2 regions of the Methylobacterium sp. E-025 genome follow, and region 1 is predicted to be linked to the other one. Evidence: predicted binding sites of a transcription regulator. Region 1 holds the regulator's gene; the other holds the start of a gene.
The links. Region 1 encodes PhoB, which activates phosphate uptake and scavenging genes when phosphate is short. Its sites were predicted from a motif close to TGTCATNNANCTGTCAT; they were not measured.
Positions count from the first base shown of each region.

Region 2: MKK64_RS01185 (Orn/Lys/Arg decarboxylase N-terminal domain-containing protein) is a predicted target of PhoB. The motif match lies at 2,701-2,717, and genes of this name have one in related genera.

Region 1 covers NZ_JAKSYR010000071.1:57,985-62,416, forward strand. The annotation lists gene pstA (phosphate ABC transporter permease PstA) at 1-219, shown strand, start outside; gene pstB (phosphate ABC transporter ATP-binding protein PstB) at 251-1,069, shown strand; gene phoU (phosphate signaling complex protein PhoU) at 1,102-1,815, shown strand; gene phoB (phosphate regulon transcriptional regulator PhoB) at 1,996-2,697, shown strand; gene MKK64_RS07670 (protein-disulfide reductase DsbD family protein) at 2,906-4,432, opposite strand, start outside.
Region 2 covers NZ_JAKSYR010000021.1:43,955-48,386, reverse strand. The annotation lists gene MKK64_RS01205 (histidine phosphatase family protein) at 1-3, shown strand, start outside; gene MKK64_RS01200 (hypothetical protein) at 24-737, opposite strand; gene MKK64_RS01195 (nickel/cobalt transporter) at 811-1,812, opposite strand; gene MKK64_RS01190 (DUF1007 family protein) at 1,803-2,471, opposite strand; gene MKK64_RS01185 (Orn/Lys/Arg decarboxylase N-terminal domain-containing protein) at 2,764-4,432, shown strand, end outside.

The DNA.
Region 1 (4,432 bases):
GCGCCGCTCCTGTTCACGGCGCTCAACAACAACTCGTGGTTCAGCCCGGACTTGATGGGCGGCGTCGCGAACTTGCCGGTGATGATCTACCAGTTCGCCCTCTCGCCCTACCCGAACTGGCAGCAGCTCGCCTGGGCCGGCGCGCTCCTGATCACCATGACGATCCTGCTGCTCTCGGTCGTCGCCCGCTTCGTCATCAAGCCGCAGCGCGCCCGCTGATCCGCCGCCGGCATCCACGAGGAACACGACGATGAACGCCGCTCCCGCGATCAACGCCACCCGGTTCGACGGCCGCAACCCGGCCGACGAGCACGCGCCGATCCGCATCAGCGCCCAGGCCCTGAACTTCTACTACGGCCAGTTCCACAGCCTGAAGAACATCAACCTCGACTTCCACGACCGGCAGGTGACCGCGCTGATCGGCCCCTCGGGCTGCGGGAAGTCGACCCTGCTGCGCACCTTCAACCGGATCTACAGCCTGTACCCGGAGCAGCGCGCCGAGGGGCAGGTGCTGCTCGACGGCCAGAACATCCTTGATTCCGGCGTGGACCTGAACGAGCTGCGCTCGCGCATCGGCATGGTGTTCCAGAAGCCGACGCCGTTCCCGATGTCGATCTACGACAACGTCGCCTTCGGCCTGCGGCTCTACGAGAAGCTGCCGAAGTCCGAGCTCGACGGCCGCGTCGAATCGGCCCTGCGCAAGTCCGCGCTGTGGGACGAGGTGAAGGACAAGCTCAAGCAGTCCGGCATGGGCCTCTCCGGCGGCCAGCAGCAGCGCCTGTGCATCGCCCGCACGGTGGCCCAGAGCCCGGAGGTGATCCTGTTCGACGAGCCGACCTCGGCCCTCGACCCGATCTCGACCGGCCGCATCGAGGAGCTGATCGAGCAGCTGCGCAGCGAGTTCACGATCGTCATCGTGACGCACAACATGCAGCAGGCGGCCCGCATCTCGCAGTTCACCGCCTTCATGTATCTCGGCGAGGTCATCGAGGTCGGCCCGACCAACCGCATCTTCATGAACCCGACGGTGCGCCAGACCCAGGACTACATCACCGGCCGCTTCGGCTGAGCCGCACCCGGATCGTTCGAGGACCCACGCCCATGCCCGGCCACATCGTCACGTCCTACGACACCGACCTCGAAGACCTGCGCCGCTCGATCTCCGAGATGGGCGGCGTCGCCGAGAAGATGATGACCGAGGCGACCGACGCGCTCGTCCGCCGCGACACCCAGCTCGCCCAGGCGGTGATCGTCGCCGACAAGCGCCTCGACACGCTGCAGCGCGAGATCGAGGAGCGCGCGGTGCTGCTCATCGCCCGGCGCCAGCCGATGGCGATCGACCTGCGCGAGACGATCTCGGCGATCCGCGTCTCGGGCGACCTCGAGCGCATCGGCGACCTCGCCAAGAACATCGCCAAGCGCGTCGTCGCGATCAGCGACCAGGCCCAGGCCCAGAAGATCGTGCTCGGCGTGCAGCACATGAGCGACCTCGTCCAGGAGCAGCTCAAGGACGTGCTCGACGCCTATGCCAGCCGCGACGTCAACGCGGCCCACAACGTGTGGGAGCGGGACGGCGAGATCGACGCGCTGTACAACTCGCTGTTCCGCGAGCTGCTGACCTACATGATGGAAGACCCGCGCAACATCTCGTTCTGCACGCATCTTCTGTTCTGCGCCAAGAACGTCGAGCGCATCGGCGACCACACCACCAACATCGCCGAGACGATCCACTACCTGTCCACCGGCGAGAACCTCGCGGGCGACCGCCCGAAGAACGACGCCTCGAACTACGCGACGGTGGCACCGGGCGCCTGAGGGCTGCCGTCTCCTCCCCTCCTCCTCTGCGCGGGGAGGGTGGGCCTCGCGTGAGCGGGGGTCGGGAGAGGGGAGCGACCGCTCCGGATACGGCGCTCCCCTCTCCCGACCCGCTTCAGGGGGAGGGAGGTCCGTGGCGATGGATGAGAAAGTCGGGCGGTCCGCCCGGGAGTGCCCTGCATGCGTACGCGGATCCTGATCGTCGAGGACGAGGAGGCGCTGACCACCCTCCTGCGCTACAACCTCGAAGCCGAGGGCTTCGAGGTCGATTCCGCCGCCCGCGGCGACGAGGCCGAGCTGCGCCTGCAGGAGCAGGTGCCCGACCTGATCCTGCTGGACTGGATGCTGCCGGGGCTCTCGGGAATCGAGCTGTGCCGCCGGGTGCGGGCGCGGCGCGAGACGGTGTCCCTGCCGGTCATCATGCTTACCGCCCGCGGCGAGGAGGGCGACCGCATCCGCGGCCTCGGGACGGGGGCCGACGACTACATCGTCAAGCCGTTCTCCGTGCCGGAACTGCTGGCGCGCGTCCGCGCGCTGCTGCGGCGCGCCAAGCCCAGCCACGTCGCGAACCTGCTGGAAGCCGGCGACATCGAGCTCGACCGCGACAGCCATCGCCTGCGCCGGGCCGGCGGCGAGATCCACCTCGGGCCGACCGAGTTCAAGCTGCTCGAGTTCCTGATGCAGAGCCCCGGCCGGGTCTATTCCCGCGAGCAGCTCCTCGACGGCGTATGGGGCCACGACGTCTACATCGACGAGCGCACCGTCGACGTGCATGTCGGCCGCCTGCGCAAGGCCCTGAACCGCGCCGGCGAGACCGACCCGATCCGCACCGTCCGCGGCTCGGGGTACGCCTTCGACGAGACGTTCTCGGGCGAGGATTGAGTTCGGCTTTCGGTGGACGGCTCAAGCGATCGCAACGATCCGCGACCTGCCGTGGGTCCCTTCTTTCATGGGGAGAAGGACAGGATGAGGGGCGTGAGTCATCCGGGTCGGTCACGCCCCTCACCCCAACCCTTTCCCCATGGGAGAGGGAGCCGTCGCGCACACTGAAGTGATTTCAGTCCTACGAAAATTATATTTTTACCAAGCTTCAGGGGACCTTCGTCCCCCCGCCGTCGAGCTTCGCGCTGCGGCCCGTCGCCTTCACGGCGTCCAGCGCGCTCAGCATCGTCCCCTCGGTGAGGATCTGCGGCAGCACCGTCGGCTCTCCGGCACCCGCGTAGAGCAGGTAGAGTGGCACGCCGCTCCGGCCGTGGCGCTCGAGCAGGCGGGTGATCTCCGGGTTCTGGTTGGTCCAGTCGCCCTTGAGATACGTGACGTCGCGCGCGCGCATCGCCGCGCCGACCGCCGCCGTCCCGAGCGAGGTGCGCTCGTTGACCTGGCAGGTGATGCACCACGCCGCCGTCATGTCGACGAAGACCGGCCGGCCGCTCGCCAGCAGCGCGTCGAGGCGGGCCTGCGTGAACGGCTCGATCCCCTCGGCCCGGGCCTGAGCCCCCGGTGCGACGCGGTCGTGATCGAGGGTGAGGGCGAGCCCCGCCACGCCGGCGACGGCGAGCACCGCGAGGCCGCGGGCGAGCTGCGCCCGGACCAGCCGCGCGTCGCGGCCGAGCTCCCACGCCCAGGCGGCGAAGCCCATCAGCACCAGCCCGATCAGCGCCGCGAGCAGGCCCTGCGGCCCGACCTGCTGCGCCAGCACCCAGACCAGCCAGGCGACCGTGGCGTAGATCGGGAAGGCGAGGGCCTGCTTCAGCACGTCCATCCACGCGCCGGGTCGGGGCAGCGCGCGCAGCGCCGGCGGCCACAGGGTGAGCGCCAGGAAGGGCAGGGCGAGGCCGAGGCCGAGGCTCGCGAACACGACGAGGCCGGCAGCGGTCGACTGCGTCAGCGCGAAGCCCACGGCCGAGCCCATGAACGGGGCGGTGCACGGCGTCGCCACGACCGTCGCGAGCACGCCGGTGAAGAACGAGCCCTGGAGCCCGGCCCGCCGGGTCAGCCCGTCGCCGAGCCCGGACAGCCGCCCGCCGAGGTGAAGCATGCCCGACAGGCTCAGGCCCATGGCGAAGAGCAGGTAGGCCAGCGCCGCCACCACGGTCGGCGATTGCAGCTGGAAGCCCCAGCCGATCCCGGCGCCGCCCGCCTTCAGGGCGATCAGCAGCGCGGCCAGCGCCAGGAAGGCCGCCAGCACCCCCGCGGTGTAGGCGAGCCCGTGCAGCCGGACCCGCGCCGGCGCCTCGCCGGAATGCCTCACCAGGCTCAGCACCTTGATCGACAGCACCGGGAAGACGCAGGGCATCAGGTTGAGGATCAGGCCGCCGAGCAGCGCGAGGCCGGCCGCGGTCCACAGGGTCAGCGCCTCGGCCGGGTCGGTGCGCGCCACCGCCGGCGCCGCGATCGGCATCGCGCTGCCGCCGGCGAGCGGCGCCTCCTCGCCGAGCGCGAAGGCCTGCCGAACGAGGCCCCCGCCGGTGTCCTCGTCGATCGCCAGCACGCCGGGCAGCGATTCGGGCGCGGGGTCGGCGGGCGTCGCGCGGGTCAGCGTCAGGTGGAGGCCCGAAGCGTCAACGGTGAAGGGCTGCGGCGCGGCGTTGTCGATCGCCGTCTCGGAATAGGGGAA
Region 2 (4,432 bases), on a different contig from region 1:
TGACGCGAACGCGTGATCGCGGCTCAGGCGTGCGCGGCCGATCGGGCGGCGTCGAGGCGGTCGCGCGCGGCGAACAGGTCGATGTCGGGCGCCTGCCGCCCGATCCGCAGCGCGCCGTCGAGGATCACGGCCGCCCGCGCCCACGTGCCCGGGGCGAACGGCGCTGCCCCCTCGGCGATCTCCGCCGCGCAGCGCGGATCCTCCGCTGCGCGGATCGCCGCGCTTGCGGTGCGGGAGACCGCGGCTGCCAACGCTCCGGAGACCCAGGCGCGCTGACCCGATGCGGCCTGCGCTCGCGCTCCGCCCGCCCAGGCGGCCGAACGCGCGGCCGCCAGCGCCTCGTCGAGATCCGCCGCGTCGGCGCAGCGGGTGGCGAGGTCGGCGAATCCGGCCCGCTCGAGCAGCGGCGGCAGAAGGCTGCGGATGCTTTCGAGGGCCAGAAAGGCCGTCCGCTCCGCCTCGACCGCCGGCGTGTCGGCGGAGCCGGACAGGCGCAGGACGAAGGCCATCAAGCGGTGGCGCTCGCCGTCCGGCATCCCGTCGTTGAGGCCGAGCGCGTAGGCCGCGAGCGGGCGCGAGAAGCAGGGCGGGCATTCGTCGCTCGACCGGATCGCGCGGTAGGGCAGCCCCGCGGCGACGAGGGCCGCCTCGTTGATGCAGGTGCCGCCGTCGGGTCCCGGAAACGGGTGCGAGCCCGAGAGCAGCCGCCAGTTCAGGATGTGGTCGAACCCTGCCATGCGGCGCCTCGCGTGCCGGGCTCCCCGCCCGGACCGGAGCGTGGCATGGCGGCGTGCCGTTGGCGAGGGGCGATCAGCCGCCGATGTCGAGCGCGAGGCCCGACAGCATCGCCAGCCCGAGCACCAGCACGAAGGCGCCGGCCAGCAGCTCGAGCGCGCCGATCGCCACGACGCCCGCGCGTCCGCGACCGCCGGCGATCCGCAGGGCGGCGCCCTTGGCGAAGACCGCGAGGCTCGCCAGCGCGCCGGTGGTGAGCGCCGTGCCGAGCGCCATGGCGAAGACCGCGAGGACGCCCGCAGCCAGCATGTTCTGCGCGGCGGCGAAGACCAGGATCAGCACCGCTCCGGCGCATGGTCGCGAACCGGCGGCGGCGACCACGCCGGCGCGCTCCCGCCAGGTGTCGAGCGTTTCGAGCGCCCGCGCGTCGGCGAGGCGGGCATGGCCGCATTCGGGCCCGCAGGCGGCGGGCGCGCCGAGGTCCGCGAGGCGCCCGGCCTTGCGCCACGTCACCGCCAGCCCGATCGCGGCAACGAGGGCGAAGCTGACGATCTCGATGGTGTTGCCGGCCCGCGTCATTCCGGCGGCGGTGGCGCCGAGCACGAGGCGGCCGATCCCGACGATCGCGATCGCCACCAGCGCCTGCAGGATCGCGGCGGCGAAGCTCAAGCCGAAGCCGCGGCGCAAGGCCCGCTCGCCGGCGAACAGGTAGCCGGCGATCACGGCCTTGCCGTGCCCGGGGCCGGCGGCGTGGAAGATGCCGTAGGCGAAACCGAGCGTGACCAGCGGCATCCAGTCGCCGCCGCCCTTGATCGCGGCGAGCGCGGCCTGAAGGCTGCGCGAAAAGCTCGACTGGATCGCCAGGAGCCAGCCGCCGAGCCCGGTCGCCGACGGCGCGGCCTCGCGGAAGCCGATGCCGAAGGGCGAGCGCGGCGGCGGCGCCGAGAGGCCGGGCGCCGCGAGCCAGACCAGGCCGGCGAGGATCAGGGCCGCGACCGCGACGGCGGCGGCGACCAGCATCAGCCGCAGCGGCCAGCGGCTTGCGGGCTGGACGGCGAGCGTGGCGCCTACGGACATGCGACGAGGATCCGGTTCGCGAACTGCATCCCGTAGCCGGAAGCGGCCGTCAGCGCCTCGAAGAACGCCTCGCTCATCCCGGGGGCGCCGGCCTCCGCCGTCTTGGGCTCGGGGGTCTTCGGCCGCGTCACCGTCGCCGCGCAGCCGCTCGGTGCGCCGACGAGCGTCGCGGCATCCGGCGCCTCGGACAGGCCGAAGGACACGAAGTAGGTCGGGTCGTAGACCTCGAGCGCGAGCACGCCGCGCCCCTGCGCGGGCGGCGTCTTCAGCGGCAGGCGGAAGCTCAGGGTGAGCGTGTCGCCCTCCATCGCCATCCGCGGCTCGACCGGGTCGGCGAAGGCCTGCTCCTTGCCGCCGACCTTCAGCTTGGTGAAGTAACCGAACTCGGCGAGATTCCCGGTGTTCTCGGCGGCGAGGGTCTGAAGCTCGTCCGGCGTCAGCTTGCCGTCCTTGTTCGCGTCGAGCCCCTGGGTGACGAAGGCGGTGTAGGCGGCGTCGAAGGTCCAGACGTGGCGCACCGCGACCACCTTGCCGCCCGCGTACCCGATCTCGGCCTTCGCGGTCACCCAGACGTGCGGGTGGGCCGCTGCGGGCGCGACGGCGAAGGCCAGCCATGCGGCGGCCAGGGCAGGACGAAGGATCGCGGCTGTCGGCTTCATGCGTTTGGGACGCTCGCGGCGCTGTGGTGAAGGATCCGTTAAGCGCGGGCCACCTTGTCCGCAGGCGCTGGGGCGAAAGCGAGGCGGAGCGCGACGCGGCCGATGCGCGGAGCGGTCGAGCTGGTGGCCCGAGGCATTGTCGTCATAGCCATGGCGGGCCGACCGTATTACCCGAGCGGACCGAAGGTCGGCCGCCGCCCCGGCCAGATCCCGCGCCGTTCGCCCGCACCGTCATCCAACCGTCATGATGGCGTCGCAGGCAGGCGCCGACCCGTCAGGCCAGAGGCTTTCCATGGACTTTCACCGCCGCTTCACCGTGCTGATGTGCGCGCCGGCCTTCGATCCGGACGACCTCGAAGGCGTCCGCGTCGCGCAGATTGTCACCGCGGTCGAGGGGCGCGGCTTCGAGGTGATCCGGGCGCGGCGCGTCGAGGACGCGGCGATTGCCGTGCAGACCGACGCGGCGATCGGCTGCATGGTGGTCGACTGGGGCAAGCGCGGCCTCGACGGCAAGGCGGCCTCGCTGATCGACATGATGCGGCGGCGCGGCCTCGAGATGCCGATCGTCATCCTCGTGCGCCGCAAGCGGCTTGAGGACATCCCGGTCGAGCTGCTCGACTTCATCGACGGCTACATCTTCCTGGCGGAGGAGACGCCGGAATTCATCGCCCGCGGCCTCGTCTCCCGCGTGACCCAGTACGCCGAGACCCTGAAGACGCCGTTCTTCGGCGCGCTCGTCGACTACGCCGAGAAGGGCAACCAGCTCTGGACCTGCCCAGGCCACAACGGCGGCATCTTCTACAACCGCTCGCCGATCGGGCGGATCTTCGTCGAGCATCTCGGCGAGGCGATCTTCCGCGACGACCTCGACAACTCGGTCCTCGACCTCGGCGACCTCCTGACCCACGAGGGGCCGGCGCTGAAGGCGCAGAAGGAGGCGGCGCAGATCTTCGGGGCGGAGAAGACCTACTTCGTCCTCAACGGCACCTCGGCCTCGAACAAGGTCGTGCTCGGGTCTCTGGTCGCGGAGGGCGACCTCGTCCTGTTCGATCGCAACAACCACAAGGCCGCCCATCACGGCGCCCTGATGCTCGCCGGCGGCATCCCGATCTTCCTCGAGACCGACCGCAACGCCTACGGGCTGATCGGGCCGATCTACCACGAGGCCCTGGACGAGACCGCGATCCGCGAGAAGATCCGCCGCAACCCGCTGGTCGAGGACAAGGAGGCGTGGCGCCGCGAGCGTCCGTTCCGCGTCGCGGTGATCGAGCAGTGCACCTACGACGGCACGATCCTCGACGCGCAGGGCGTCGTCGAGCGGATCGGGCACTTGTGCGACTACATCCTGTTCGACGAGGCCTGGGCCGGCTTCATGAAGTTCCACCCGCTCTTCGTCGGCCGCTTCGCCATGGGCCTGAAGGGGCTCGACGAGACCTCGCCGGGCATCATCGCCACGCAATCGACCCACAAGCAGCTCGCGAGCTTCAGCCAAGCCTCGCAGATCCACACCAAGGACGGGCACATCCGCGGCCAGACCCGGCGCGTCGAGCACCGCCGCCTCAACGAGAGCTTCCTCGTCCACGCCTCGACCTCGCCGTTCTACCCGATCTTCGCCTCGCTGGACGTCGGGGCGCAGATGATGAAGGGCCGCTCGGGCATGATCCTGTGGGACGACACGATCCGTCTCGGGATCGAGTGGCGCAAGAAGGTCCGCGCCATCCGCCGCGAGTTCGAGGAGAAGGAGGGCGATCCGAACCGGCGCTGGTTCTTCGACGCCTTCGTGCCCGACGTGACCCCCGGCCCGGACGGCGTCAACGTGCCGTGGGAGAGCCTGACGACGGACGTGCTCGCCTCGGACCCGAAGCACTGGGAGCTGCGCCCCGGCGCGCGCTGGCACGGCTTCACCCATGTCGGGCCCGAAACCTCGCCCGGCTACGCGATGACCGACCCGAACAAGCTGA